4 regions of the Serratia nevei genome follow, and region 1 is predicted to be linked to each of the others. Evidence: predicted binding sites of a transcription regulator. Region 1 holds the regulator's gene; each other region holds the start of a gene.
The links. Region 1 encodes LexA, which represses DNA repair genes until DNA is damaged. Its sites were predicted from a motif close to TNCTGTATGTACATACAGNA; they were not measured.

Region 1 (7,286 bases):
ATTCGCGGAACACCGTCGAGTACAGCTTGTTGCCCTTGAAGGTGCGGCGGATGAAGAACGCGCCCAAGCGGCGGAAGATCGGGCCGGCCGGCCAGAAGTTGAGGTTGATGCCGGCGGCGATGTGCGGCGGCACCAGGCCCTGGTGATACAGCACGTAGGACAGCAGCAGGTAGTCCATGTGGCTGCGGTGGCAGGGCACGTAGACGATCTCGTGGCCGTCCTGCGCCAGCTGGCGCACGCGCTCGGCGTTGGTGACGTTGATGCCCTGATACAGCCGGTTCCAGGTCCAGCTCAGCACGCGGTCGGACAGGCGCACGGTTTCGTAGGAGAAATCGGCGGCGATCTCTTCCATCAGCGCGATGGCGTTCTGCTGGGCCTTTTCGTGCGAGATCTTCTTGCTGCGCGCTTCGTCCTCGACCGCTTTTTCGATCGCTTTGGACGCCAACAGCTTGTTGAACAGATCCTGGCGGGCCGGCAGGCTCGGGCCTACCGCGGCCAGGCGCTGACGCGAGAAGTGCATGCGCGCCACGCGCGCCAGTTTCTGCGCGATGGTTTTATCCGTGCCGTGCTCGGTGGCCATGCGGCGCAGCGAAACGGTGTTGGAGAAACGCACGAAGCTGTCGCGGCCGAGCCACAGCACGGCGAAGAATTTCTGCACGCCGTTCAACAGACGCAGGTGCGGCGTGCCGTGGCCTTCGCGGCCCGGCGAGCGGCCGAACATCACCGAAACCGGCAGCATCTGAATGTCGAGATCCGGATTGCTGCGGTGCAGATCCAGATAGTCGTGGAACAGCTTTACCGACTCTTCTTTCGGGGTGTAGTAGCGGAACACGCGCGGGCCGTCGTGAATGAACACGTAGCTCGGCAGCACGGTGCCGTCGATCTCCAGCGAGTTGAGCGGATCGGGCAGATCCTGCGCCAGGCACTGGGTGCGCAGCGTCAGCAAATCCGCCTTGGAATTGTAAGGTAAAACATACAAAATCGGCCGTGAGGGATCCAACCCTAGCTCGGTAACCGGATCTGAAGGGATGACCTTACTTCTTACCAACAATTTAAGTGGTAAATTCAATATTTTATAATAAATTTTACGCCAACCTGACATAAACAACGTGAAGCCTCTTGTTAGCAATGCGCCGCAAGCATACCAGAAACCGGGTAGCAGATCTGTGGTGTTCGAAAACCGAGAGCCGTCAGCGCGGACTGTTCTAGACTCTTTTTATTATGACCGACCTCTGAGAAAGGCACGAAAACATGGCAAACCAAGCAACCGGACTGACCCGCATCATCAAGGCCGCCGGCTATTCTTATAAAGGGCTTTCCGCCGCCTGGCAGCACGAAGCGGCTTTCCGCCAGGAGCTGGTGCTCACCCTGCTGGCTATCATACTGGCTGTCTGGCTGGATGTGGGTGCGATAGCGCGCATTTTATTGATCGGATCGGTAGCGCTGGTGATGATCGTCGAGATCCTGAACAGCGCGATCGAGGCGGTGGTGGATCGCATCGGCAGCGAACATCACGAACTGTCCGGTCGGGCCAAGGACATGGGATCGGCGGCGGTGTCGCTGGCGATCGTGCTGGCGCTGTTCGTTTGGGGCACGGTCTTATGGCAGCATTTTGGCTGACGAAAGGCGCCTACTGACTGATTTTTATTTATTCTTCGGTTCCCAATCCGCGCTTACCTGTATATACTCACAGCAAGACTGTATAAACAAACAGGGGGCGGAATGAAAGCACTAACTACCAGACAGCAAGAGGTCTACGATCTGATTCGCGATCATATTTCGCAAACGGGCATGCCGCCAACGCGTGCCGAGATCGCGATGCGTCTGGGGTTCCGCTCGCCTAACGCCGCCGAAGAACACCTGAAGGCGCTGGCACGCAAAGGCGTGATCGAAATCGTCTCCGGTGCCTCGCGCGGTATCCGCCTGTTGATGGAAGAAGAAGAAGGGCTGCCGCTGATCGGCCGCGTCGCCGCCGGCGAGCCGCTGCTGGCGCAGCAGCACATCGAAGGGCACTACCAGGTGGATCCTTCCCTGTTTAAACCGAGCGCCGATTTCCTGCTGCGGGTGAACGGCATGTCGATGCGCGACATCGGCATTCTGGACGGCGATCTGCTGGCGGTGCATAAAACGCAAGACGTGCGCAACGGCCAGGTCGTGGTGGCGCGCATCGAAGACGAAGTGACGGTCAAGCGCCTGAAAAAACACGGCAACGTGGTCGAGCTGCTGCCGGAGAACAACGAATTCCAACCGATCGTGGTCGATCTGCGCCAGCAGAATTTCACTATCGAAGGGCTGGCGGTCGGCGTGATCCGCAACGGTGACTGGATTTAATCGTCGCACTCTCAGTGCCGCCTCTTGTATCAATCGCCCCTGTTCTGGGGCGTTTTTGTTTCTGACCTTGCCCTTCGCCACTGCTACGGGAACATCTCATCATGCGCTTGATTTCCGCCTTCACCAGCGACACCGATAAAGCCCTGTGGCGCCTGGCTCTGCCGATGATTTTCTCCAATATCACCGTACCGCTGCTCGGGCTGGTGGACACCGCGGTGATCGGCCACCTCGACAGCCCGATCTACCTGGGGGGCGTCGCGATCGGCGCGGTGGCGACCAGCTTCCTGTTCATGCTGCTGTTGTTCCTGCGCATGAGCACCACCGGCCTGGCGGCGCAGGCGCTGGGGGCACAGAACCCGCAGGCGCTGGCGCGCGCCTTTATGCAGCCGCTTCTGCTGGCGCTGCTGGCCGGGGTGGCGATCGTCCTGTTGCGCTATCCGCTGATCGAACTGGCGCTGCGGATCGTCGGTGGCAATGGCGAGGTGCTGGAACAGGCGCGGCGTTTTCTTGAGATCCGTTGGCTGAGCGCGCCGGCGGCGCTGGCTAATCTGGTGCTGCTGGGCTGGCTGCTCGGCGTGCAGTATGTGCGTGCGCCGGTGATCCTGCTGATTGTCGGCAACCTGCTGAACATCGTGCTGGATATCTGGCTGGTGATGGGCCTGGGCTGGAACGTGCGAGGGGCGGCGGCGGCAACCGCCATCGCCGAATACGCCACGCTGCTGCTCGGCCTGTGGCTGGCGTGGCGGGTGATGTGCCTGCGCGGTATCACCCTGCCGATGCTGCGCCAGGCCTGGCGTGGCGATCTGCGTCGGCTGCTGGCGCTTAACCGCGACATCATGTTGCGTTCATTGCTGCTGCAGCTGTGCTTTGCATCGCTGACCATCTTCGGTGCTCGCCTGGGAAGCGACGTGGTGGCGGTCAACGCGGTATTGATGAATCTGCTGACGTTCACCGCCTATGCGCTCGACGGCTTCGCTTATGCGGTGGAAGCCCATTCGGGCCACGCCTACGGTGCCCGGGACGACAGCCAGCTGCGCAAGGTGTGGCACGCGGCCTGCAGGCAGGCAGGGCTGGTCGCGCTGGCCTTCGCCCTGGCGTATGCCGTTACCGGCCAGCAGATCGTGGCGGCGTTGACCTCCTTGCCGGAGCTGCGTGCGTTGGCCGCCCACTATTTACCGTGGCAGGTCATCCTGCCGCTGGTCGGGGTGTGGTGCTATTTGCTGGACGGCATGTTTATCGGTGCCACGCGCGGTGCCGAGATGCGCAACAGCATGGCGGTGGCTGCGGCGGGATACGGTCTGGCGCTGTTCAGCGTGCCGCTGCTTGGCAACCACGGACTCTGGCTGGCGCTGGCGGTGTTTCTGGCGCTGCGCGGTCTGGCACTGGGCTGGATTTGGCACCGCCATCAGGTGCGCGGCAGCTGGTTTGCCGCACGCTAAACCGCACGCCTTGTTGGGTTAATTATTAATTTTTCTTATGTTTTTATTCATGTTTGCTTACATGTTTTCAGCCTGGTTTTGCCCGGCTTAGTTTGTTGTTTGTTGGCGTTTTTTATGTTTATTTCATTTCTTAATGGTTTTTTATTCTGTCATATGGCTTTTTTATTTCCATGTTTAACTATAATGAATCATGTGGCTGGCGAATGAAGGGGAGAGATATTCCTTAAGGTGAAGGGCATATCGGCCAGAAAAATTTCTGGTTAACCCCGGCCGGCGACAGGGATCACTGATTCACCACAGGTTAACGGAGAGACTATGAATAAAGATCAAGCCGACGGTAACTGGAAGCAGCTTAAAGGCAAAGTGAAGGAAAAATGGGGCAAGCTGACCGATGACGATCTGACGGTCATCGAAGGGAAACGCGAACAGCTGGTCGGCAAAATCCAGGAGCGCTACGGTTACCAGAAAGAGGCGGCCGAGAAAGAGGTGAAAGCCTGGGAAGATCACACCAAACACCGCTGGTAATTTGCAGGGCCGCCATTGAAGGCGGCTTGCCCAACTCAGGCCGGCGTCGCTCTCATCCTCTGGCGCCCCGGCCGCAGGTACAGGGAGGTACCTGACTTCGTCTTACTTCTTCTTGATGGCGATGCTGTGATCGTGTTCGGCGCAGTCATGCTTGCTGTCGCACGCCTCAACCTCCACGCAGCCGGCGCACAGGCCGTGCGCTTCCACCACGCTGTGCCGCAGCGCAAATCCGGCTTCCTGCGCCAGCTTCTGCAGCGTTTCCTCTACGCCTTCGGTAGTGCGTTCGGTCACCTGGCCGCAGCGGTCGCAGATAAACAGTGCGGACGTGTGCATCGGCTGTTCGAAGTGGTGGCACAGCACGTAGCTGTTGGCGGACTCCACTCTATGGATAAACCCTTGCTCCAGCAGAAAATCCAGCGCGCGATAGACCGTCGGCGGCTTGGCTTGCGGTTCGGCGACGCGCAGCAGATCGAGCAGGTCATAAGCGCTGATTGCACCGGGTTGCTGAGTCATCAGACGCAGCACTTCCAGCCGTTGCGGCGTCAATCGCACATTGCGTTGTTGGCAGAGGCGTTCCGCCTGCGCCAGCAGCTTTTCCTGGGTGGTTGAGTTCATCGCAAATATCCCGGTACGTAAAAAAGCCGATTTTACCATGATTACGGCGAATCGCCGAGAGTTGCCCCCTTTTCCCCTGAGGATTGCGCAGGGAAAGGCGCGCTGAGTGCGCTAAAAGAGAGATGCATCACAACTTTTTCCCTCCACCGGGCGGCAAATCAACGTTGCCGATTTTAGCGCTGGAGAGCCGCTGGCGAGAGCGGTATAACGCGCTTCACCCGCGTGACGAACAGGAGCCTTGTGTGATGACGGACCTGGAGTACGACAGCGCGATGAAGAACTGGTCTCTATGTGTGGCAAGATGTGGACAAAATTGGTGATAGAGGATTTTTCGCGCAGGGGTCTAGTAATAATTATTTAAACGTGCAGTGACAGATTTATTAATAATATTCTTATTGGGTGTATTGCTTATTGTGATCTTTTTTGTCTTTTTTTGAGAGGGGTTAATGTTGGCTGTGTTTATGGGGCGTGAGACTGAGGGATGTGCTAATAAAGATGATAGCCACTTAATTTAAGTGGCTATCAATCATTTTTATGTCAGTTAACGATGTATTCTTTTTTCTATTTTTTCATACAGGAATATACCCAGAGTTGCAGAGGCGAATATTGTTATTAAACCTGCTAACAGACATATCCACATACTTGATGTGTTTTTGGTTATAATCCCGTAAGCCAGAACTATAAATGAGTGACTCAAATATATTGTGTATGAAGCATCACCAATTTTTAAGAGGCTTTTCCTTCCCTGGTCAATCGGCAAGATAAAAATCAGTATCAATATACTTAACACGTAATCTATAATAACTGGTTTGTCAATGTAGGTTGCTATTAGTATAAGTAGGGTTGCAATTACCCACAGGGTATGGTTTTTTGTTTTTGTCAATAATTTGGTTATAACATCTTGGTTCTTTTCTAATAATATCCCTGCAACGAAAAGCAAAAGTAGCCAATTTGAGAAGAATATATTTAATTCGCTCAATGGGAATAGGTTTAATTGTGAAATCACTACTAATGCCGAAAAGAACACGAGTAGTAACATTGGCATGATTTTTTTATTTATTCCTAACATTATAAAAAATGCAAATGTTATATAAAAAAACATTTCGTATCTTAATGTCCACGCTTGAGTCAAGACTGGTGGCGTTATTTTATCATCAGTTACACCATAAGGTATTAGGATGTATGAACATATTATTTGAGAAAGGCTATAGTGGTGGGAGCGCATAGCTAGGCCAATAGCCCATAGCGCAATAAATATTGAAAGATATATCCAATATAAAGGATATATCCTCTTTATCCTTTTTTGTATAAATATCTTAGCATATGAAATGTCGAAATTTTTATTTTTTGTCGTATAGGACATTATATAACCACTAATGGCAAAGAAAACATATACGCCTATATTTCCCATGTTGATTGTTTTCTTTAACATTGTATCAATAAAGTCAATACCTGTAGACTGGTAGAGTGAGAATTGCGTTACAGTATGGTCTATGACGACAAGCATTGCTGCTATCGCCCTAGCGTACTGTAATGATTCTAATTTCTTCATGATTGCCTTTTTAATGGTTACGGTTAGTGATTTCAAGCGCTTGAGTTAACAACCTGATTTTCATCCTGAAAACTTGATTCTAACTCAGATTATACAGTAATTTTATCTTGCTAAGAGCTCCCTTGATTAAAGTGTGCCGTTGCATTCTCAATGGATTAGTTAACTATCAATAATGACTGCTCTGATGTTTAATAGTGTTAAATAATTTAATTTTGAGTATTTTTTCTTGAACGAAATTTATTAACTAAAGTTAAGCGAAAATATATATGTGCTTGTATTAGTCATTAAATAATGGCTGGATATAAATAAATAGCAAAGATAGTAAAGTAGTGAATGTAAATTTTCCAGCTTTTTCTTTGTTTTAGGAATAACCTTAACTTTATCTTTTGGCGGTGATAAGGCAATAGTGTCAGAATATTTACAATGGTAAAGGTAACCGGTTCTAGGCATTGTTACCTTGTGGTTCTTTGGGCAACGAACAATAAGCCTCGCTAGTGAAGCCGTGCCGGGTTATCCGCACGTTGGAATAGGGCGTTCAACACGGATCGGCGGCCTGCGGTTTATCGGCGAGTGCGGGGCAAGGGGGAAGGATGGCTCTCCTTACGGTGCGAATCGTCGGTTTGCCGCTGTCGGTCATCGGCCAATGCCAGGCGTGCGGCCGCCAGGCGGCTCATAACGGTGCCGAGCGGCACCGCCAGCACGTTCGCCGCTTCTCGGTAGGACAGCCCTTCGACATACACCAGAAACAGCGCGTTGCGCTGAGCCGGTGGCAGCCGGCTGATGCGCCGCATCACTTCATTGAGCCAGACCGGCTGTTCACCGTT
Region 2 (7,286 bases), 2.3 Mb from region 1:
AGCGCCTCTTCGTCGTTCTGTTGATAACCTTCGCCATAACGTTGGCTCTGCTGTTCGGCAAACGCCTTGCTCAGCTCAGCTTCCTGCAGGGCGCTTTCGTCATCTTGCTCCGGCGCATAGGTTTCACCGTAGCGTTGGCTTTGCTGCTCGGCAAACGCCTGACGCAGCGCCGCTTCCTGCAGCGCCTCTTCTTCCTGCGGGCTCACCGCCGTCGGCTGCTGAGGCTCCACCTCGGCCTGGCGCTGTTCCTGCTCGGCCGCACGCTGCGAAGGCAGCTTGATGCCGTAAGAAGCCAGCTCGCGGCGCGTCGGAATACGTACCGGATTCGGCCGAGGCAGCTCAGGGCCGATGCCCTGTTTAACCTGCGGATTGCCGTCGCTGGTGGCCGTGAAAGCCGGCATGAAGGTCGCCGCTGCGGCGCCCGCAGCGGCAGCGGCTGCCGTATCCAGCTGTGGCTTGGCGCCGGTGGCGCTGAAACCACCCGCTCCGCTGACGTCGGCACTGTCGCGCTGCGCGGCAGTAAAATCAAAGGGAGAACGCGCCGGCGGCTGCGGCGCAGCCGGCTCTTGCCAATTGCCCAGGCGCGGCTCATCGTCGTCCCGATAAGGGTCGACGGGACGCGTCGCCTTAGGCGCAGGCGTTTCTTCCGGGATTTCGAAGGAATACAGCGGCGGCGTGGCGTCTTGCGCCGGGGCGCTCACCGGGTGCTGATTAACCGAGGTCGGCGCGGCCGGCGCCACCGTTACCGACGGCGCCTGTGTGGCGATCGGTGCGGCAACGGGCTCGTGGATCTCTGCCGTCAACGCCGGTGCAGGCGAAGCCGCCGGCGCGATTGGCGCGACGTCGGCTTCAACCTCACCATCGTCGGCTCGCAGGCCGCTGAGCAACGGATCGGCGGCGTCTTCCGCTGCCTCTTTGGCGCTTTCGGTGACCGAAGGCGCGGAGAACAGCACGTCGTCATCGGCGGCCGCGGCTCCGGCGGCGGTTGCGGCAACCGCGGCTGCGGCGCCCTTCCCTGCCTGCTCAGGCTCGTCGTCAACGTAACGTTCGTCATCCTCGAAATAGCGCTCTTCGCGGCGCGAGCGGTTGGTCATCACCGTCGCGACGCCCAGCACAGCACCGCCGATCTTCTCGGCGATCACCAGCCAGGACCAGCCGGTAAACAGCGTCAGCCCCGCCGCCCACACGCACAGCAGCGCCAGCGTGGCGCCGATGCCGTTGAACCACGGCAACATGGCGTTGCTCAGCAGGCTGCCGATCACGCCACCGGAAGCGAAGTAATAGAGATCGTCAACGTTCAGCGCCGCCAACCCACAGGAGGTAAGCACTAACGCCAGGGTGCCGATCAGGCGCAGGGAGAGCGCGAAATAGTCGATGTAGTCTCTGTTGCCGCGCTGGCGATAGGCCGCCCAGCACAGGACCAGCATGATCGGCGGTATCGCGTAGGCGAGCACCCCGAAGGTGAAGAACAGCGTGTCGGCCAACCAGGCCCCAACACCGCCGCCCAAATTGTGAATCGGCTCATGCCATGCGGTCTGTGACCAGCTTGGGTCAGACGGGTTGAAGCTGACCAGCGCAGCCATGAGGTAAACGGCAAAAATCGCTACCACGATAAGCACAGCTTCCAGCAAACGCCGGCCACTGCTGAGTCTTTTCAGGGTAACTTCTTTATCTTCTGTATATTCCTGGCTCAAGAAAGGCTCTCCAGGTTCCTGTTAGCTGACATAGCAACAGCGCCGAGAAGCTTCCCCGGCGCCGAAACTGTATGAATAAACAGGAGTGTAACCAATTTAATCAGGTTTTGCACCTGCACCTTACCGTGTTTTGATAACCAGACGGTTACTCTGTTTCACTTCTTCCATCACTACGTAGGTACGGGTGTCGTTGACCCCCGGCAAACGCAGCAAGGTTTCACCCAACAGTTTGCGGTAAGCCGACATGTCCGGTACGCGGGTTTTCAACAGGTAGTCGAAATCGCCGGAAACCAGATGACACTCCTGAATTTCTTCAAGCTTCTGCACTGCCGAGTTGAATTGCTCAAACACATCCGGCGCGCCGCGGTTCAGCGTGATCTCCACGAAAACCAGCAGGGACGCATCCAGATAATGCGGGTTGAGCAATGCGGTATAGCCATGAATGAAACCCTGGCGCTCGAGACGGCGCACGCGTTCTAAACATGGTGTCGGGGATAACCCCACGCGCTTCGAAAGCTCGACGTTCGAAATACGCCCATCCTTCTGCAGCTCATTCAGGATGTTGCGGTCGATACGGTCAAGATCTTTACCCGGGCGTTTCTTGTTGTCTGCCATTATTATTGTCTCTCTTATTTTCTTCCGTGCACTTGCCACACCCTAGCCAACGTCAATGTGTAAGGGTTCGTTCCAAGCGAAGACCCGATGCCTGTCATATGCTTCTTCACTACCATCATTCCACGCCGCGCAGCCTGTCTGTCCAACCCCGCGCGACGCCGGTAACGACGTTTAGGTCGAGAAAAAATCTGCAAACGCTTGCGCGCCCTGCTCCGCACATCCACCGCGCATTGCCGCCTCGCGGCGCAAATACGTACGATTTGCTGGTGTTACGGGGATAATTTCTTCTTCCTATGATGTTTTCGCAAATGCGCAGCGGATTGTCAAAGTAAAAGAAGCAAAATCAGAACAACGTACCGTCACGAAAAGTCTGCATCCCATTTTTGGTTATGAATCGCTGGCAGATAAACCCCGGCAGGGAGCGGCTGAAGTCGCAGAAGGCGCCGTTTTTGCGCGGTTGGCGATTCGGCAGCCGAATGCGGCTTTGATAAGGTAAATTTCTGCGTTCAGCGTACGATTTGCCGACAGCGGGTGCATTAATAGGCGACAACTATCATACAAATCGTTAACAACGTCGCCCGGCGCTTTTTTTACTGCGCCATTTTCCCTACAATCGGTTCCATTGTCCGCCATTGTGGAATAAAGAGGTTATTCATGGGCACGGCTAAACATAGCAAATTACTGATTCTGGGCTCCGGCCCGGCCGGTTACACCGCCGCCGTTTACGCGGCGCGCGCCAACCTGAGCCCGGTGCTGATCACCGGTATGGAACAAGGCGGCCAGCTGACCACCACCACCGAAGTGGAAAACTGGCCGGGCGACGCCGAAGGCCTGACCGGCCCGGCGCTGATGGAGCGCATGCGCGAGCATGCGGAGAAGTTCCAGACTGAAATCGTCTTCGATCACATCAACAGCGTCGATCTGCAGCAGCGTCCGTTCCGCCTGTTCGGCGACAGCGGTGAATACAGCTGCGACGCGCTGATCATCGCAACCGGCGCCTCCGCCCGCTACCTTGGCCTGCCTTCCGAAGACGCGTTCAAGGGCAAAGGCGTTTCCGCCTGTGCGACCTGCGACGGTTTCTTCTACCGCAACCAGAAAGTCGCCGTGGTCGGCGGCGGCAACACCGCCGTTGAAGAAGCGCTGTACCTGTCCAATATCGCCGCCGAGGTTCACCTGATCCACCGCCGCGACAGCTTCCGTTCGGAGAAGATCCTGATCGACCGGCTGATGGAAAAAGTGAAAAGCGGCAATATCGTGCTGCACACCGACCATACGCTGGACGAAGTGCTGGGCGATGAAATGGGCGTGACCGGCGTGCGTATCCGCAGCACCAAAGCGGAAAACGAAACCCGCGAACTGGAACTGGCCGGCGTGTTCATCGCCATCGGCCACAGCCCGAACACCGGCATCTTCGGCGGCCAGCTGGAGCTGGAAAACGGCTACATCAAGGTGCAGTCCGGCATTCACGGCAATGCGACCCAAACCACCATCCCCGGCGTCTTCGCCGCAGGCGACGTGATGGATCACATTTACCGCCAGGCGATCACCTCCGCCGGCACCGGTTGCATGGCGGCGCTGGACGCAGAGCGTTACCTGGACGGCATCGCCGGCGCAGAAGTCTGCTAAGGCTTTCTCGCCACCAGCAAAAAGCGGCTCTCGAGCCGCTTTTTTTGTCTTCGCTCCTCAAGAGGATGCACGCCGATGCATAATCTTCTTCACTGGCGCCTGCTGGTTGCCGTCGCCGACAACGGCACCATCACTCAGGCTGCGGCGATCTGCGGTATGACGCAGTCTGCCGCCAGCCAGGCCATCGCTCAACTGGAGACAATGCTGAGCACCCGGCTTTTGGTGCGCCAACCGCACAATGTCGTCCTGACCCAAAGCGGCCAGCAGATCGTCGCCCATGCCCGCACGATGTTGGAAGCACTGCGGGCCATTCAGCAGTGTGCGCAACAAGCCGGCAACGCACACGCGGGCAAAATACGCCTGGCCAGTTTCCCGTCGGCATTCAGCAAGCTGTTGCCGCCGCTGCTGCGTAAATTTCGCCGTCTGTACCCCGACATTGAGCTGATTACGCTCGAGGGCACCGATCACGAAGTGGAGAGCTGGTTAACATCGGCGACGGCAGACATCGGCGTGGTGCTCAATCCGGCGCCGGAGCGGCAGTGCTTCCCTTTGGGAGAGGATGCCTGGCTGGCGGTCGTGCCCAGCGCGTATCCGCTGGCGCGAGCGCGGCGGCCGGTGGCGCTGGATGCCCTGTTCCGGCTGCCTTTTATCCTGGCGACCGGCGGGTGCGATCTCAATGCGCAAAGCTTGGCGCAGCAGTCGGGCCTGGCGCTGGCCGATATCCGCGCCACCGTCAGCGATTGGCAAACGGCATTGACGCTGGTCAGGGAAGGCACGGGCGTCGCGCTGATGCCCGCGTCCGTGATCCCGCCCGACGCGCTTGGGGTTTGCGCTCTGCCGCTCGTTGCGCCGATTTATCGCCGTTTCGGCCTCGCGTGCTCATCCGAGGCGGCGGCCCGGCTCCCCGTCCAAACCCTGCTGAGTTACCTGCGAGAACAGGAGCAAACTCTGGCCAGTCGCTGAGCTAATAGCGGCTTTCTGAAATTTCCATTTTCCCGCCGGTGCCCGCGTCGGCATGCTGTGGCAAGCGTTCTCATTGACCCACAAGGAAATAGCATGAAGCTGTATTTTGCTCCCGATGCCTGCTCGCTTGCCCCACATATCGTCCTGCGCGAATTAGCGCTCCCCTTCACCCTGATCAGGGTGAACAATCGCAGCAAGCGCTGCGCCGACGGTGAGGATTTCTATCGCATCAACCCCAAAGGTTACGTCGCCGCCCTGCAACTGGACGATGGCAATGTGATCACCGAAGGCTCCGCTATCGTTCAATACCTCGCCGACCTGCGCCCAGAGCGCCGGCTGGCGCCGCCACCGACGGCCTTTGAGCGGGTACGGCTGCAGGAATGGCTTAATTTCATCACCAGCGAGATCCATGCCGGCGCCGCCCCTTTATTCAATGACGCCCTGCCCGACGGCGCCAAGGCGTTGCTGCGCGACAAGTTGAGGCGGCGATTGGGTTATATCGCGCAAGCTTTGGCACCACAAACTTATCTGCTGGGAACGCATTTCAGCGTCGCAGACGCTTATCTGTTTACCGTGTTGCGCTGGATGGCGCGCTTCGAGATTTCGCTGAGCGAGTGGCCGCCGCTCCAGCATTATGTGGCGCGGATCGCAGAGCGAGCGTCGGTGTGCGCCGCTCTGGAAGCCGAGGCCGCGAGTGAGGAAGTCAAATAGTCGGTAACGCGTCTGTTATAGCCACATTTGGCCGCTTTATTATTTTCAGTCTGCCGGGTGACGAGGTAACATGGGACCTCGCTTGTTTGCCGCCGATTGCGCCAAACACTATTATTTAACAGTACGTTAACCCAGCCCGTAACAAACGGGCGCCGGCGATGCAGACGCATATCTGATGAAAAAAACCAGACAGCAACAGTTAACCCGTTGGCTTAAAACCCAGAGTTCGTTAGCGCAGCGTTGGCTGCGCCTTTCCATGCTGTTGGGGCTGTTCAGCGGCCTGCTGATCGTGGCGCAGGCCTGGCTGCTGGCCAGCCTGCTGCACGCCCTGATCATCGAACATACCCCGCGCGAACAGCTGATCCCTTCGTTTATCTGGCTGGCCGCCGCGTTCGCGCTGCGGGCGCTGTTAAGCTGGCTGCGGGAACGGATTGGTTTCCTGTGTGGGCAGGTGATCCGCCAGCGCATGCGCCAACAGGTGCTGGATAAGCTGCAGCAGCTCGGCCCGGCCTGGATCCAGGGCAAACCGGCGGGCAGCTGGGCCAGCATCATCGTCGAACAGATCGAGGATATGCAGGACTATTACTCGCGCTATCTGCCGCAGATGTATCTGGCGGTTTTCATCCCGCTGCTGATTTTGATCGCCGTCTTCCCGATCAATTGGGCCGCGGGCATCATTCTGCTGGCAACCGCGCCGCTGATCCCGCTGTTTATGGCGCTGGTCGGCATGGGAGCCGCCGACGCCAACCGCCGCAACTTCGTGGCGCTGGCGCGCTTGAGCGGCAACTTCCTCGACCGCCTGCGCGGCCTGGACACCCTGCGGCTGTTCGACCGCGCGCAGGCCGAAACCGCGCAGATCGCCAAATCCTCCGAAGACTTCCGCAGCCGCACCATGGAAGTGCTGCGCCTGGCCTTCCTCTCTTCCGGCGTGCTGGAGTTCTTCGCCTCGATCTCCATCGCCGTGGTGGCGGTGTACTTCGGCTTTTCCTACCTCGGCGAACTCAACTTCGGCAGCTACGGCCTCGGCGTGACGCTGTTTTCCGGTTTTCTGGTGTTGATTCTGGCACCGGAGTTTTTCCAACCGCTGCGCGATCTCGGCACCTTCTACCATGCCAAAGCGCAGGCGATCGGCGCGGCGGAAGCGCTGGAAACCTTCCTCAGCGCCGAAGGCGAGCAGATGGGCAACGGCACGCGGCAACTGCCCGCCGATCAACCGCTGACGCTGCAGGCGAACGCGTTGGAAATCCTGTCGCCGAACGGCGTACTGCTGGCCGGGCCGCTGAGCTTCACCCTGCAACCGCAGCAGCGCGTGGCGCTGGTCGGGCTGAGCGGCGCCGGTAAAAGCTCGCTGCTGAATCTGCTGCTCGGCTTCCTGCCCTATCGCGGGTCGTTGACCGTCAACGGCATTGAGCTGCGTGAACTGTCCGCCGAAACCTGGCGCCAGCAGCTGAGCTGGGTCGGCCAGAACCCGCATCTGCCGGCGCAAACCCTGCGCGCCAATATTCTGCTGGGCTGCCCGCAGGCCGACGAAGCGCAGCTGCAGCAGGCGGTGGAACTCGCCTACGTCAGCGAACTGCTCCCTTATCTGCCGCAGGGGCTCGACACCGAAGTGGGCGACAACGCCGCTCGCCTGTCGGTCGGCCAGGCGCAGCGCGTGGCGGTCGCCCGGGCGCTGAT
Region 3 (7,286 bases), 2.3 Mb from region 1:
GGCATTTAGTCATAATTTGGTCTAAAATCGTCTAATCCCTGTCAGCGTGAAAAGTATTTTTTTCTCCCTGGCAGGGATTTCTTTTTCATTTCAAAAAGTTAAACCCTTTCCCGGCAGATCAGCCACTTAGCACTTTCCTCGGGCGTAGCTCACAAATATGACATTGGCGTGAATTTTGCGCATTGATCTTCTCTTCTTTTAGCGCTATTGATAACTCGTGGCTGCGCAAAAAGCAGCCATTGTTTTCTTTCCACCAGACCAAAATGAGGGAAACGAGGCATGAAGAGACAGAAACGCGATCGTCTGGAAAGGGCGCATTCGAGAGGGTATCAGGCAGGTATTTTAGGGCGTTCCAGGGAACATTGTCCCTACCAATCATCAGTGGACGCCCGGTCTCAATGGCTGGGAGGTTGGCGAGAAGCCATGGAAGACAGGGCTGTGACCGCTTAAGCGGCTCCCTGTCAAATAAAAGGAATAACCTCCGCCCTTTGGCGGAGGTTTTTGTTTGTGGCCTCTGAGGTGGCATCACCCAGGGCGTTCTCAGCGGGGTTATTGCTTCGCGCTGGCCTGACGAGGAGCGAGAAAGCGTGATTCGTATAGACGAGGCACGCTTTAGGCGCTCTGGCGGTGGGTAAACAGGAGATTCTTGAAGGGAGGGCGGAGGCGGTGCAAGGCATTGAGGGATAAAAGAAATGCCGCCACGAGAGACGTGACGGCATGCGCGATCGTTGGAAAAGAAGGCGGTGGCCGTCTTCTCGTCAGCGTGATTAGAACGCTGCGGTATCCTTGAACAGGCCCACTTTCAGATCGGTAGCGGTATAGATCACTTCGCCGTCAACCAGCACTTCGCCATCGGCGACGCCCATGATCAGCTTGCGGGTGATAACGCGCTTGAAGTTAATGCGGTAAGTCACCTTCTTGGCGGTTGGCAGCACCTGGCCGGTGAACTTGACTTCACCGACGCCCAGCGCGCGGCCTTTGCCTTCGCCGCCCAGCCAACCGAGGTAGAAACCGACCAACTGCCACATGGCATCCAGGCCCAGGCAACCAGGCATGACCGGATCGCCGATAAAGTGGCAACCGAAGAACCATAGGTCCGGATTAATATCCAGCTCCGCTTCCACATAACCTTTGTTGTGAGTCCCGCCGTCTTCGCTCATTTTGACCACGCGGTCCATCATCAACATGTTACCTGCCGGCAACGGTGGGCCACCGGCGCCGAACAGCTCGCCACGGCCGGATGCTTCGAGGTCTTCTTTCGTATAGGAATCGCGTTTATCTACCATGTTCTCAGTAAGCCTTATTTTAATGAAGGACGCAGGTTAGCTAACACGTGTACGCTGAACAAGTCCGATCAGCCGTGGTTGAACCAGTTGAGCCAGCGCAGCGGCCATGGACGACGGCGTTCCTGCAGGCTCACCTGCGCAATCCGTTCCTGAATGGCCGCCAACAAATTCGGCTGTTGTTCATCAGAGTAGAGGCAACCTGTAAGCAAAGGCAAGGCTTCCGCCGCGCTCTCTACCGCCCACAGATGGAATTGCCCCTCGCGTACCGCGTCGACGACATCTTGACGCAGGCACAGGTGGCGCACGTTGGTCACGGGCAATACGACGCCCTGTTTGCCCGTCAGGCCGCGGCGTAAACAAACTTCGAAGAAACCTTCGACCTTTTCGTTAACGCCGCCTATCGGCTGTACGTTGCCGAATTGGTCGACGGAGCCGGTGACGGCGATCTGCTGTGTGATTGGCTGCTGCGACAGAGCGCTGACCAAGGCGCACAGCTCGGCGAGCGAGGCGCTGTCGCCGTCCACTTCACCGTAAGATTGTTCAAAGACGATGGAAGCGGAGAAGGGCAACTGCTGATCCAAATCCAGTTCGGCGATAAGGAACGCCTGCATGATCATCATGCCTTTAGCATGCAGGTTGCCGCCCAGCTCGGCTTTGCGCTCGACGTCGGTAAACTCGCCGTCGCCAAGATGCACGACGCAACTGATGCGCGAGGGCTCGCCGAAGCTGCGCGGATGGCCGGGATAATCCAGGACTGACAGGCCGTTAATCTGCCCGATCACTTCACCCTCGGTCTCAATCAGGATCTGACCCAGCTCAATCTCATCCTGCATACGCTCGGCCAGATAGCTTTCGCGCCATTCGCGGGCATTCAACGCTGCCTCAAACGCTTTGGCGGTAATGCGCTCCTCTTCGGCATACAGTGCGGCCTCGGACAGCTGCTGGCCAAGCCAAACCGGCGAGAGTGGCAGGATGCCCTGATCGCCGGTGTAACGCACAGCCTGGACGATCAGCGGCGGCCAGGCGTCGGCCGCTAACATCGGCAGCTGCCGATCGGCAATCACGCCGTTGACGTAGCCGCACCACTGCGCCATATCATCGACTTCGGTCAGCTGCAGATCGTCTTCGTATTCGCCGTAGACCGCTTGTTCGCTCAGTTCCGGCTCGATATCGTGGAAATCGGCCAGGCCGTGACGGTCGCCGACCACAATCAGCCGCAGGTCCAGCGGCATCGGTGGAATGGCTACCGGCAGCGGGCGGGTTTCGTCTGGCGAAACCCAATGGAACTGGCGCTGGCCGATCATCTGCTTCAGCCGCAGCCATAGCAATGGCTGAGCCAGCAGCGCCCGAGCCGACAGGATCAGGACGCCGCCGTTGGCCTGGTGCACCAGACCCGGTTGCAGGGTAATGTCGCCATTGTGGATCCGTACGCAACCAAACAGCTGCTCCGGTTCAATCCACTCCTGGAACAGACAAGCACCGCCGGCGGCGAAAGGTTCATCGCCACGGCTGGCCGGCTCTATGCTGACCTTGCCATCCTGAATGGCATAGTGGCTGCCGCGGCATGCCGTATTCTTCGCCAGAAGCGGGTTGACGGCGTGTGCGATCAGTTCTAGGTATTCTCGCGTTTCTTGCGCTTTCAACAGCATGAAACGCGGTGGCGATTGAGGGTGGCAAAATAGCGTCAGGGCATTTTCCAGCCGAGGCTGAATGGCGGAAAAGGGCACGGGTGCCAACTGAGCGGCGGTATCAAATATCGCCTGATAAGGCGTTACGTCCGGCAATAAAGATTGCCATTCAAGTCGGTTATTGGTCAAAGTGTTAGATGCAATCGTTAAAAAGGGAAAGGGCGATTATACAAGAATAACGGCGGCTTGATACATGTGGAGTGCCAGTTGGCGTCAGGGAGTTTGACATCGCGCGATGACTGTGCAAAAAACAGTCTAAAAGACGGCTTAATTGCCGGGGAAATTCGGCGCAAAGCTGTTATGCTTATTTGAAGTTACGCGGTCACTGAAGAGCTCAAGATGAAATATCAGCAACTGGAAAATCTGGAGAGCGGTTGGAAATGGAAGTACCTGGTGAAGAAGCACCGGGAAGGGGAACTTATTACCCGCTACATTGAAAACAGCGCTGCTCAGGAGGCGGTTAACGAGCTGCTGAAGCTGGAAAATGAGCCGGTAAAGGTACTTGCATGGATTGCCGCTCATATGAATCCGGAGCTGGATAACCGGATGAAGCAAACGATCCGCGCCCGCCGCAAACGTCATTTTAACGCAGAACACCAGCATACGCGTAAAAAATCTATCGATCTGGAGTTTTTGGTTTGGCAACGCTTGGCAGCCCTGGCGCGCCGTCGTGGCGTCACGCTGTCGGAAACGGTTGTGCAGCTTATCGAAGATGCTGAGCGCAAAGAGAAGTATGCGAATCAGATGTCGTCGTTGAAAGAAGATTTGAAGGCGATTCTCGGTAAAGAACCTAAGTAAACGGGGCAGAGCGCCTTAGTTACACTGGGTCTTGAATGTTCTGATAACAACAGGACGAAAAAAAACCCCGCAATGCGGGGTTTTTTATTAGGCGAGTAAACTTAGCCCTGAGGCTGAGTTACAACGTCTTTGATACCTTTAACTTCGATCTCTACGCGACGATCTGGTGCCAGGCAGTCGATCTGAGCTTTGGTAGCGCGGCCAGCTTTGTAGCCACAGGTGTTGCCAGTAACTGGATCAGCTTTGCCCATGCCACGTGCAGAAATTTTGTCTGACGGGATGCCTTTGGAGACCAGGTAGTCAACAACGCTTTGTGCGCGTTTTTCAGACAGTTTCTGGTTGTACTGAGCAGAACCAACGGCGTCGGTGTAACCCAGAACAACTACGGAACCGTCTTTAGGATCCATGGAGCTCAGCTGGGAGTACAGCTGATCCAGAGCCTGCTGACCTTGTGGCTTCAGAGTTGCTTTGTTGAAGTTGAACAGCACGTCAGACTTCAGAGTGAAACGCTTGGTTTCAACAACTGGAGCCGGAGCTGGGGCTGGAGCAACTGGAGCAACTACGTCATCCTGACCGAAGCGGTAAGAAACGCCCAGGCTCAGCATGGTGTTGTCTGGACGTGCGCCAACGGTACCTGCGTCACCGATGTTGCTTACGAACTGGTAGTCCAGGCGGGTAGCCCAGTTTTTGGTCAGTGCGTATTCAACACCAACAGCAGCCAGCGGAGAAACGCCGGTGTCGTGGTCGCTCAGGCGCTGACCAGTGCGGCCGTAGTTAGCTTTGGAGTCTGCACGCCATACCATACCACCCAGACGAGTGTAGATATCCAGATCGTCAGCAATTGGGTAGCTCAGTTTAGCAGCCAGTTGAACGCCCTGCGCTTTGAAAGCACCGTTGTTCACGCTGCCTTTGTAAGGCATACGGCCGAGCCAGTCATAGCCCAGTTCGAAGCCCAGGTATTGGTTTGCCTGGTAGCCCAGGAACGCGCCGGCACCCAGCTGATCTTTGTGGGTTGGGCCGTTGCCGATACCGTTCTGGTAACCGTTACCGTAGAAACCAGTGTCGTGGTACTGGGACCAGCCCAGTTTAGCACCGGTGTACCAGGTGTTATCTTTTGGAGCGGCTTGCGCTACGGTAGCGAAACCTGCCAGTGCCACTGCTAATGCGATAGCTGTCTTTTTCATTTTGCGCCTCGTTATCATCCAAATAGGCAATGAGCTTTAAAGCTGTTTTAAGCCCTTGGTTAAATTCCTTCGCCAAGGTTTAAGCCCTCGTTTGTTACTCGCCAGTTTTTCTGACGTTATAGAGCAACCTTGGCGATGTAAAGTCTACAACGTGGCGCGAAAGTTACAAGTGTGATGTGATAAGGCTCTAAAAAAAAACGCGGAATCGTACATATTTGCTAACATTCTTAGCCTAAAAAAACGGCGATTCATCGGGCGTTTTTGCTTGGCAAACCGCAGCCGGACTAGCTTTGTGCCTTATCCCGCAAAGGTTCCCTCTACGGGGTGCGAAAATGATGGGAAAAATCCTAAATTTACTTAATGATACAAAGAAGAGTGAATTTTTAGGGTGGAACAGTGTCCGTGAGTCGGGTCAATGTCACGTTGAGGACGCATGATAAACCCGTAGGCATTACCCAATTCTGCCGCACGTCTTAATTTTAGACGATCCTCCTCCGTTAGCTCGGGCAACCAGCCGAGAACCACGCTGTAGTTCCCCGTTTGCAGCGCTTTTTCCATTGCCTCAACCGTATTCACCGGGCTGATTTGGCTCAACTGCACCATTTTATCCACCGGCAGGCCGGATTGCTGCAGCCATTGCTTGCTTAACTTTTGCTGCGGCGTCAGCCACAGAAGCCAGCGAGACTGCTTGCCCAGTTGCTGGAGCAGGGGCAACAGCAGTTGAGCCACTGCGGGCTGGCGCTCGTTGTAAACAAGTTCACTGATCAAGCCATTCTCTTTGCCGACATTTGTGTTCTTCGCAACGCTGTTCGCGGTAAAAGAGCCATGGCTAAAATGAGGTTGGTAGAGTGATTGAGTACGCATAAAGTTCCCGCCCGTCGTGTTACTGTATGTTTATACAGTATCCCTGATTTCGGATAAGATCAACCCAAATTTTCGTAGCGGCTCGCATAATTGCGATCATTTTTTGTACCGGTGTTTTTTGTGATTGGCATGCAGACGGATAGTGCGTATTTTTCTAATTAGTTGTTCACGTTACTTTTTTCATTGATGAGAGAAATAATACGACCGGAACCTAAAAAGGAGGAATGCTATGAAAAGGATGTCGACGAGAAGAATCACGCAGGCTAAAAGTTGCTTCGCGGCGCTGGGCACCATCACCACGCGGTCACAGTTTGGCGGCTATGGGCTGTTGGCTGAGGGGGTGATGTTTGCAGTGATAGCGGAAGGCGAGCTGTATTTGCGGGCTACGGCGAGCATGGAACCGGCCTTTCGCGCTCGGGGCATGGTCAATATGGTCTATTCCAAGCGCGGAGTGCCCATCACTTTGCGCTATTACTGGGTTGACGAGTCCCTGTGGCGGGAACGTAACGAATTGGTGGGGCTGGCTTGGCAAGCTGTCAGGGAGGCCCGTCGGGAACAGCGGCTCAAGGCCGGCGACCACGGCAGATTGAAGGCGCTGCCGAATATAGATGTCAATATGGAGCGGCTGTTGTGGCGAGCGGGTATCCGCAACGCCTATGACCTGCGGTTGCAGGGCGCGAAACGCAGCTATCTTAGCCTGCTGCAACAACAGACCAATCTGGGATTGCGAGTCCTGTTGTCGCTGGGCGGGGCGATAGCCGGTTATCATCAGGCGGCATTACCGGCTGAATTGCATAACGAATTGGTGCGCTGGTTCGATCATATGATGGCGATGCGCCGCCATGGACATGAGCCGGTGATTCAGGGCCCGTCGAGCGGGCCCTGAATGATTAGGCTGTCTTATTGATTTGGGTGTGCAGCGCGGTGAGTTCCGGCAGAAGTTCGAGCACCAGCCCCACCTGCTGCAAAACCAGCTGTTCTTTGCTTTCAGGTTCCGGAACGGCTTGGCGAATACGCTCCGCCAGCTGTTCCAGCGCCTGAGCAATGCGCTGGCTGTTCTGTTCTTCCTGATGCAGGGCGCCGTCCACGTAACACACGGCATCATTGAGCAGGTCGAGCGTGGCAGGGGTATTCAGCCGCTCGCGGTGCGCACCCAACGCCGAGATATAACTCAGGAGTGTGTGGTTCAGGCAGAGCAGGCGGAAGGCGGCTTCCTGCAGCGCCTTGTCGGCCTTGGGATCGGCGGACATGTTGGAGATGACCGAAGCCAGCTCGGCATCGCTGTTGTGGGCATCTCGCCGCGCAATGCGGTAGGCGAGGCCGTTATCCTTACCCTGGTGGTATTGCACCAGAATGGCGTCCAGATAACGGCAGTTGGCATTCAGCGTTTTATCCACCACCGCCGGCAGTTGGCGGAACTTCCAGTCCGGCCAAATAAAGCTGACTGCCGCCCAGGCGATGGCGCA
Region 4 (7,286 bases), 710 kb from region 1:
CGCGAAACAGCAGATTATTCAGCGAGGTTTCCAGCGCACCGGTCAGCAGAGGGGTAAACAGCATCGGCATCTCCCTCTCAGAACTTGAAGCCGCGATGCAGGGCGACAATCCCACCGGTCAGGTTGAAATAGGTGACGTTTTCAAAACCGGCGTTGCCCATCATGCCCTTCAGAGTTTCCTGATCGGGGTGCATGCGGATCGATTCCGCCAGGTAGCGGTAGCTGTCCGGATCCTTCACCACCAGCTCGCCGATCTTCGGCAATACGTGGAACGAGTAGGCATCGTAAGCTTTGCTCAGCGGCGCCAGCAGCGGCTTGGAGAATTCCAGCACCAGCAGGCGGCCGCCCGGCTTCAGTACGCGGAACATCGAGCGCAGCGCTTTGTCTTTGTCGGTGACGTTGCGCAGGCCAAAGGAGATGGTGATGCAATCGAAGTAATTGTCCGGGAAAGGCAGCGCTTCGGCGTTGGCCTGCACGTAATTGATGTTGCCGACGATGCCACGATCGCGCAGCTTCTCGCGTCCCATCTTCAGCATCGAATCGTTGATGTCCGCCAGCACCACCTGCCCCTGCTCGCCGACCATGCGGGAGAACTTGGCAGCCAGATCGCCGGTACCGCCGGCCAGATCCAGCACGCGCTGCCCACGGCGCACGCCGCTGCAGTCAATGGTGAAACGCTTCCAGATACGGTGGATGCCGAACGACATCAGGTCGTTCATCACGTCATACTTTGCCGCTACCGAATGAAAAACGTCCGCCACCATGGCCTGTTTTTCGTCTCTAGCGACGGTGCGAAAACCGAAATCGGTGGTTTCCTGCGGTTGATCTGCCATTGTCCTGCCTGCTATTCAGTCAATTTTGTGTGGATGAGTGTACCAGAAGCCTGGGGAATACCCCACCTCGCCACGGCCTCAGCCGTGCGAAACGAAGCCCGGTTCCCCGGCGGTATCGTCATCGTCTTTCGTCTGCGGCAGCGCGGCGACATCATCGTCGTTCGCCTCTTCCGCTTCATCGTGTTGCGCGCCGGCTTGCTGCGCCAGCAGCGGGTTGATCGGCCGTTTGACCTCAACCCCCAACGCGCGGAAACCTTCAATTTGGCCGATAAGGTTACCACGGCCTTCGCTCAGTTTGTTCATCGCCTGACGATAACTGCCCTGCGCTTTGTCCAGGCTCTGCCCCAGCGCGGACATATCGTCCACGAACAGCCGCATCTTGTCATACAGTTTCGCCGCGCGATCGGCGATGCGCTGGGCGTTCTGACTTTGATGCTCATAGCGCCACAGGTTGGTGATAGTGCGCAGCGCCACCAGCAACGTGGTCGGGCTGACCAGCATGATGTTGTGCTTGAGCGCTTCGCTGATCAGCTCCGGCTCGCGATCGATAGCCAGCAGGAAGGCAGGCTCGACCGGAATGAACATCAGCACATAATCCAGCGAGCGCAGCCCCGGCAGCTGCTGATAGTCCTTGCGGCCCAGCATGCGAATGTGGCCGCGCAGCGAGGCGATATGTTCGCTCAGCGCCGCTTCGCGCTCCACCTCGTCTTCACCGTTGAAATAGCGCTCGTAGGCGATCAGCGACATCTTGGCGTCGATCACCACGTCCTTGCCCTGCGGCAGGCGCACGATCACATCGGGCTGCATGCGGCTCTGGTGATCCACCCGCACGTTGACCTGCGTTTCATACTCGTGCCCTTCGCGCAGGCCGGAGGCCTCCAGCACCCGGCTCAGCACCACTTCGCCCCAGTTGCCCTGCGTTTTGTTGTCGCCTTTAAGCGCCTTGGTGAGGTTAATGGCCTCGCGCGCCATCTGTGCGTTCAACTGCTGCAGATTACGTATTTCGTGCGTCAGCGTGTGACGTTCCCGCGCCTCCTGACCAAAGCTGTCCTGCACCTGACGGCGGAAACCGTCCAGCTGTTCACGCAGCGGCAGCAGCAACCGATCCAAGCTTTGCTTATTTTGCTCTTCCACCTTGCGGCCGCTGTGTTCAAAAATGCGGTTGGCGAGGTTTTCAAACTGGGTGGTGAGGCGTTGTTCGCTGTTGATAAGCAGGCGCTGCTTCTCCTCCGCCGCCATGCGCGTCTCTTCCAGACGGATGGTGACTTCGCGCAGCTCGGCCTCCTGCGCGCTGTTAACCTCGCGCTGGGCGCGCAGCTCCTGGTTGAGCAATTCGCATTCGTTGCGCCAATGGTTGAGCTGTTGAAGCTTTTCATGCCCGGCCGCCAGCTGGCTGTGCAGGTTACGCAGCTCCAGCTCGCTCTGCCGCAGCAGCTGCTCATGGCGCTGCAGAGCCTCCTGCCGCGCCGCCGTTTCCTGCTGCGCCTGCTGCAACGCTTGCTCCAGCAACCGCAGCTCGGTTTCATGCTGCGCATTCGTCTGTTGCACCCGCAGACTGGCGATCAACCACCCCAACAGCATGCCGATCGTTACGCCGCCAATCCCATAAATCAGACTGGTATCCACCCTGCCTCCTGTTGCACCTTGCCGTTCCGGCGTTTCGCACGCCCATTGCCCGTCACGTTAAGGGGAGCCTGTATGGATGTCCAGCCTGATTTTGCCCGCCGTGCACAATATTGCGCGGCGCTGCGCAATTTAGCGAGAAATCAGCCCAGCCACTGGCTGAGCCACTTGATGCCGAATGCCCCCGGCGCCAGAATGCCGAACGCCCAGATCATCGCCGACGTGACGTTGGCTAACTGGAAATAACGCTGCGGCATGCCGCAAATGCCGCCCACCAGCGGCACCACGGCGCGCAGCGGGCCGAAAAAGCGGCCGATGAAGATGCCCAGCACGCCCCAGCGTTCAAAGAACGCGTGGCCGCGCGCCAGCAGCTGCGGATTGCGCGACAGCGGCCACATATGCGCCACCCGGTCCTGATAGTGATAGCCGACCCAGTAAGAGAGCCAGTCGCCGAAAAACGCCCCTACGGCGGCAGCGGCCCAAATCGGCCAAAAGGCGATGCCGCTTTCGCCGATCAGCGCGCCCAGCGCCAGCAGGATCACCGTGGCCGGCAGCAGCAGCGACAAAAACGCCAGTGACTCGCCGAACGCCAGGAAAAAGATGATGGGAATGGCCCAGCCTTCGTGCTGACGCACGACATCGCTGACCCAGTTGATAACGTCATTGAGGCTCAATGCGGGGCTCCTGATACGCGATAATTCGCCGCCTAGGATAGGCCGGGGCGAGTTAAACCCCGGCTAAACGCGCGGCGATTTACTCGAGGTAGAACGCCTGCAGCGCTTCGCGCTGGGCTGCGCCCAGGCCGTATTCCGCTTCCAGCCAGCGGTCGGTGGAACCGTATTGCTGACGGATGCAGCCCAACGCCGTCATCAGGAACTCCTCGCGCGCGCTGAGCACGTAGGCGAATTGCTCCAGCGCCGCCGCATTCAGCTTGATAGACAGCTGATCCAGCATCTGCTCGCGGAAAGTGGCCAGCGTGGTTTCGGTCAGCAGATAGTCTTCCAGCACCGTCGCTTCGTCGGCCCCCAGCGCGAACAGCACCAGTGCCGAACCGACCCCGGTGCGATCCTTGCCGACCGCGCAGTGCTGCACGATGGCGCCGCCGCCAGGATTGCTCAACAGCTGCGCCAGCCGCTGATAGGCCGCATTGCCGAACGGCAGGCGGCGATACAGCTCCAGCATGAACGCCCGGGCGTCGAAAGCGGCCAACGTTTCGTTGGTGAGCTTCTCCAGGTTGGCGTTGACTTCGCTGCTCAGCGGGTTAGCCGGCACGTGGTGATAGTCGGCGCCACTCCACAGAATATCCGGCTTGGCCTGCACCTCGTCGGCATCGCGGTAGTCCAGCACCGAGCGCACCGGCACGCCGGCGAGAAAGGTGCAGTCGTTTTCCGTCAGCCGCTCGAGGGAACCGGAGCGGAACAGCAGGCCGCGCTTGATGCGGCGCCCGTCGGCCACGCCGTTGCCACCGAAGTCGCGGAAATTGATGCCGCCGTCGAGCGGCGCGAGCGAAGGATGAAGCAGGATCTGGGCGGTCATAAACGTCCTCGTTGTTTTTGTTATGACAACGCGCGGCAGCCATCGGCGCAGCGCTGAGGAGTATCACCGTAACAGATTCGCCGCGAATGGAAAAACGGGCCGCGTCGGCGGCCCGCTGGGGGAAAGGCGATTACAGCAGGCGGCGGGCGGCGTCCACCACGATCTGCACCGCTTTGCTTTCGGTGTTTTTCATGGTCTCGGCGTTCGGGATCTCTTGCTGGGTGCGGTTGACGATCACCCCGGCCACCATGCCGGCACGCAGGCCCTGGCTGGCGCACATGGTCAACAGCGTGGCGGATTCCATTTCATAGTTCATCACGCCCATCGCCTGCCACTCTTCCATCGAGCCTTTGAAGCGGCTGACTACGCGGCCGGAGTAAGTGTCGTAACGCTCCTGGCCCGGATAGAAGGTATCGGAGGAGGCGGTCACGCCGATGTGCGTGGTAGCGCCGCTGGCCTTGGCCGCTTCCACCAGCGCGGTGGTGCAGGCGAAGTCAGCGACTGCCGGGAACTCCATCGGCGCAAAGTGCAGGCTGGCGCCGTCGAGGCGTACCGCCGCCGTGGTGACCAGCACGTCACCGACGTTGATGTTCGCCTGAATGGCGCCGGTGGTGCCGATGCGCAGGAAGGTGCGAATGCCCAGCTGCGCCAGCTCTTCCACCGCAATAGAGGTAGACGGGCCGCCGATACCGGTAGAGCAGACGATCACCGCCTTGCCGTCCAGCTCCGCGCGCCAGGTAGTGAATTCACGATGGGAGGCCAGATGCACCGGATTTTCCATCAGCTTGGCAATCTTCTCTACGCGCTGCGGATCGCCCGGCACGATGGCAAGCTGGGCCCCTTGTAAATCGTTCTTGGTGAGGCCGAGATGAAAAACGTCAGACTGAGACATACGAGACTCCTCATGGATCATGTTTATTGGGAGGAACAAAAAAGCACTCTACTGAAAATCGCCGCTTAATTTCGTGACGATAGTCACTATGAAAAGAGAAACAAATTACATGCTACATATTTTTTGTGATTTTTATCACAAAAAAGCACTATAACGCCCCCAGAGCGCACCGCTATACCTCAGTCTAGCCGACAAATCTTGCCGCCCTCTGCCCGTCGGTTGCCGGCTGAAACTATTTAGCTGATCAATCCCAAATAACCCCATCTTATCGGTTGCTTAGGGACAAAAAAGCCCTCTAACGCACCTTATGGCACTTACGCGGGGCAAAACGCGTAATAACATGATAAAAAGCGCTTAAAAATGCCGCAAAGCCAGATAATTAGCCGTTTTTTATCAACTTGTCCGAAAGTGCGCCACGCAGCGCCAATAATGGATAATCTTTCCTATAGTTAATCTCAGCGCTTTTTTCTATTGCACGGAGACCGCAATGAAAACCGAACATGTGATGACATTAGAACTGGCTCAGGGGGGATTCGCCCCGGCCGCCGCGCCGTTGGCCGCCTCCGCGATTATCACCGACGAACAGGGCATTCACGCCGGGCAAACGACCATTCCTTCTCAGGGCGACGCGCTGCCGGCCTACGTCGCCAAACCCGCCGACCAGAGCGGCCCTTTCCCCATCGTGCTGGTGGTGCAGGAAATCTTCGGCGTCCATGAACATATTCAGGATCTGTGCCGCCGCCTGGCCAAGCAGGGCTATCTGGCGATCGCGCCCGAGCTCTATTTCCGCCAGGGCGACGCCAACGACTACACCGATATCGGCGAGCTGTTCCAGCAGTTGGTCACCAAGGTGCCGGATCGTCAGGTGCTGTCGGATCTGGATCACGCCGCGCACTGGGCTATCCGCCACGGCGGCGACGCCGGCAAGCTGGCGATCACCGGTTTTTGCTGGGGTGGCCGCATCACCTGGCTGTACGCGGCGCATAACCCGCAGTTGAAGGCGGCGGTCGCCTGGTACGGCAAACTGGTCGGCGAGAAAACGCTGAATTCACCGAAGCAGCCGGTCGACGTCGCCACCCACCTGTCGGCGCCGGTGCTGGGGCTGTATGGCGGGCAGGACAGCGGCATCCCGCTGGAGACGGTGGAAACCATGCGTCAGGCGATCCGCGCCGCCAACGCCGAGGCCGAAATCGTGGTGTATCCCGAGGTCGGGCATGCGTTCAACGCCGATTATCGTCCCAGCTACAACGCCGAAGCGGCGCAAGACGGCTGGCAGCGCATGCTGGCATGGTTCGCCCAGCACGGCGTCAAATAATTTCCCGCGCATAAAAAAGGGCGCCGAAGCGCCCAATCATCACACCAGTAAATCTATAAGCGGCGGTTTATCCGCCGCACGGCATCACGCGTGCTCGCGCAGGCGCTGTGCCGCCAATACCATGTTGGCCAGCGACTGTCGGGTTTCCGGCCAGCCGCGGGTTTTCAGGCCGCAATCCGGGTTAACCCACAGGCGTTCCGCCGGGATGTTCTGCGCCGCTTTACGCAGCAGCGCTTCAATCCATTCCACGCTCGGCACGTTCGGCGAGTGGATATCGTAGACGCCCGGCCCGATTTCGTTCGGGTATTCGAACTCTTTGAAGGCTTCCAGCAGATCCATATCGGAACGCGAGGTCTCGATGGTGATCACGTCGGCGTCCAGCGCGGCGATGGAGTCCATGATGTCGTTGAACTCGCAGTAACACATGTGGGTGTGGATCTGGGTGTCGTCCCGCGCCACGGCGGCGTTCAATTTGAAGGCGTCCACCGCCCAGTTCAGGTACGCGGCCCAATCGGATTGACGCAGCGGCAGCCCCTCACGCAGCGCAGGTTCGTCGATCTGGATGATGCCGATACCGGCTTTTTCCAGATCTTCCACCTCGTCGCGCAGCGCCAGCGCAATCTGCTTGGCAATCACTTCGCGGGTCACGTCTTCACGCGGGAACGACCAGCACAGGATGGTCACCGGCCCGGTCAGCATGCCTTTCACCGGCTTGTCGGTCAGCGACTGGGCGAATTTGGCCCATTCGACGGTGATGGCTTCCGGGCGGCTGACGTCGCCGATGATGACCGGTGGCTTCACGCAGCGGGAGCCGTAGCTCTGCACCCAGCCGTTTTGGGTAAACACGAAGCCGTCCAGGTTCTCGCCGAAATACTCCACCATGTCGTTACGCTCGGCTTCACCGTGCACCAGCACGTCCAGCCCGAGGCGCTCCTGCTCGACGATCGCCTGTTTGATGTGCTCACCGATGCTGGTGCGGTAGTTGTTGCCGTCCAAACGGCCCTGTTTGAAGTCCAGACGCAGGCCGCGGATCTCGGTGGTCTGCGGGAACGAACCGATGGTGGTGGTCGGCCAGGCCGGCAGGTTG

Region 2: V8N38_RS08365 (DNA translocase FtsK 4TM domain-containing protein) is a predicted target of LexA. The motif match lies at 1,760-1,779, and genes of this name have one in related genera.
Region 3: sulA (SOS-induced cell division inhibitor SulA) is a predicted target of LexA. The motif match lies at 5,841-5,860, and genes of this name have one in related genera.
Region 4: rmuC (DNA recombination protein RmuC) is a predicted target of LexA. The motif match lies at 2,526-2,545, and genes of this name have one in related genera.

Annotation. Positions count from the first base shown of each region.
Region 1 covers NZ_CP149940.1:4,847,101-4,854,386, reverse strand. Annotated here, with positions in the region: gene plsB (glycerol-3-phosphate 1-O-acyltransferase PlsB) at 1-1,102, opposite strand, end outside; gene V8N38_RS23185 (diacylglycerol kinase) at 1,252-1,620, shown strand; gene lexA (transcriptional repressor LexA) at 1,723-2,331, shown strand; gene dinF (MATE family efflux transporter DinF) at 2,433-3,770, shown strand; gene V8N38_RS23170 (CsbD family protein) at 4,086-4,295, shown strand; gene zur (zinc uptake transcriptional repressor Zur) at 4,398-4,910, opposite strand; gene V8N38_RS23160 (acyltransferase family protein) at 5,452-6,462, opposite strand; gene V8N38_RS23155 (RNA polymerase sigma factor) at 7,023-7,286, opposite strand, start outside.
Region 2 covers NZ_CP149940.1:1,761,998-1,769,283, reverse strand. Annotated here, with positions in the region: gene V8N38_RS08365 (DNA translocase FtsK 4TM domain-containing protein) at 1-1,694, opposite strand, end outside; gene lrp (leucine-responsive transcriptional regulator Lrp) at 1,815-2,309, opposite strand; gene trxB (thioredoxin-disulfide reductase) at 2,964-3,935, shown strand; gene V8N38_RS08350 (LysR family transcriptional regulator) at 4,011-4,898, shown strand; gene gstA (glutathione transferase GstA) at 4,992-5,609, shown strand; gene cydD (heme ABC transporter permease/ATP-binding protein CydD) at 5,785-7,286, shown strand, end outside.
Region 3 covers NZ_CP149940.1:1,839,196-1,846,481, forward strand. Annotated here, with positions in the region: gene pqiC (membrane integrity-associated transporter subunit PqiC) at 1-9, shown strand, start outside; gene rmf (ribosome modulation factor) at 280-450, shown strand; gene fabA (bifunctional 3-hydroxydecanoyl-ACP dehydratase/trans-2-decenoyl-ACP isomerase) at 768-1,286, opposite strand; gene V8N38_RS08640 (AAA family ATPase) at 1,355-3,103, opposite strand; gene matP (macrodomain Ter protein MatP) at 3,314-3,772, shown strand; gene ompA (porin OmpA) at 3,874-4,956, opposite strand; gene sulA (SOS-induced cell division inhibitor SulA) at 5,314-5,820, opposite strand; gene V8N38_RS08660 (TfoX/Sxy family DNA transformation protein) at 6,050-6,706, shown strand; gene yccS (YccS family putative transporter) at 6,711-7,286, opposite strand, start outside.
Region 4 covers NZ_CP149940.1:208,463-215,748, reverse strand. Annotated here, with positions in the region: gene ubiJ (ubiquinone biosynthesis protein UbiJ) at 1-64, opposite strand, end outside; gene ubiE (bifunctional demethylmenaquinone methyltransferase/2-methoxy-6-polyprenyl-1,4-benzoquinol methylase UbiE) at 78-833, opposite strand; gene rmuC (DNA recombination protein RmuC) at 912-2,459, opposite strand; gene V8N38_RS00975 (DedA family protein) at 2,600-3,130, opposite strand; gene V8N38_RS00970 (tyrosine-protein phosphatase) at 3,210-3,992, opposite strand; gene udp (uridine phosphorylase) at 4,123-4,884, opposite strand; gene V8N38_RS00960 (dienelactone hydrolase family protein) at 5,372-6,199, shown strand; gene metE (5-methyltetrahydropteroyltriglutamate--homocysteine S-methyltransferase) at 6,284-7,286, opposite strand, start outside.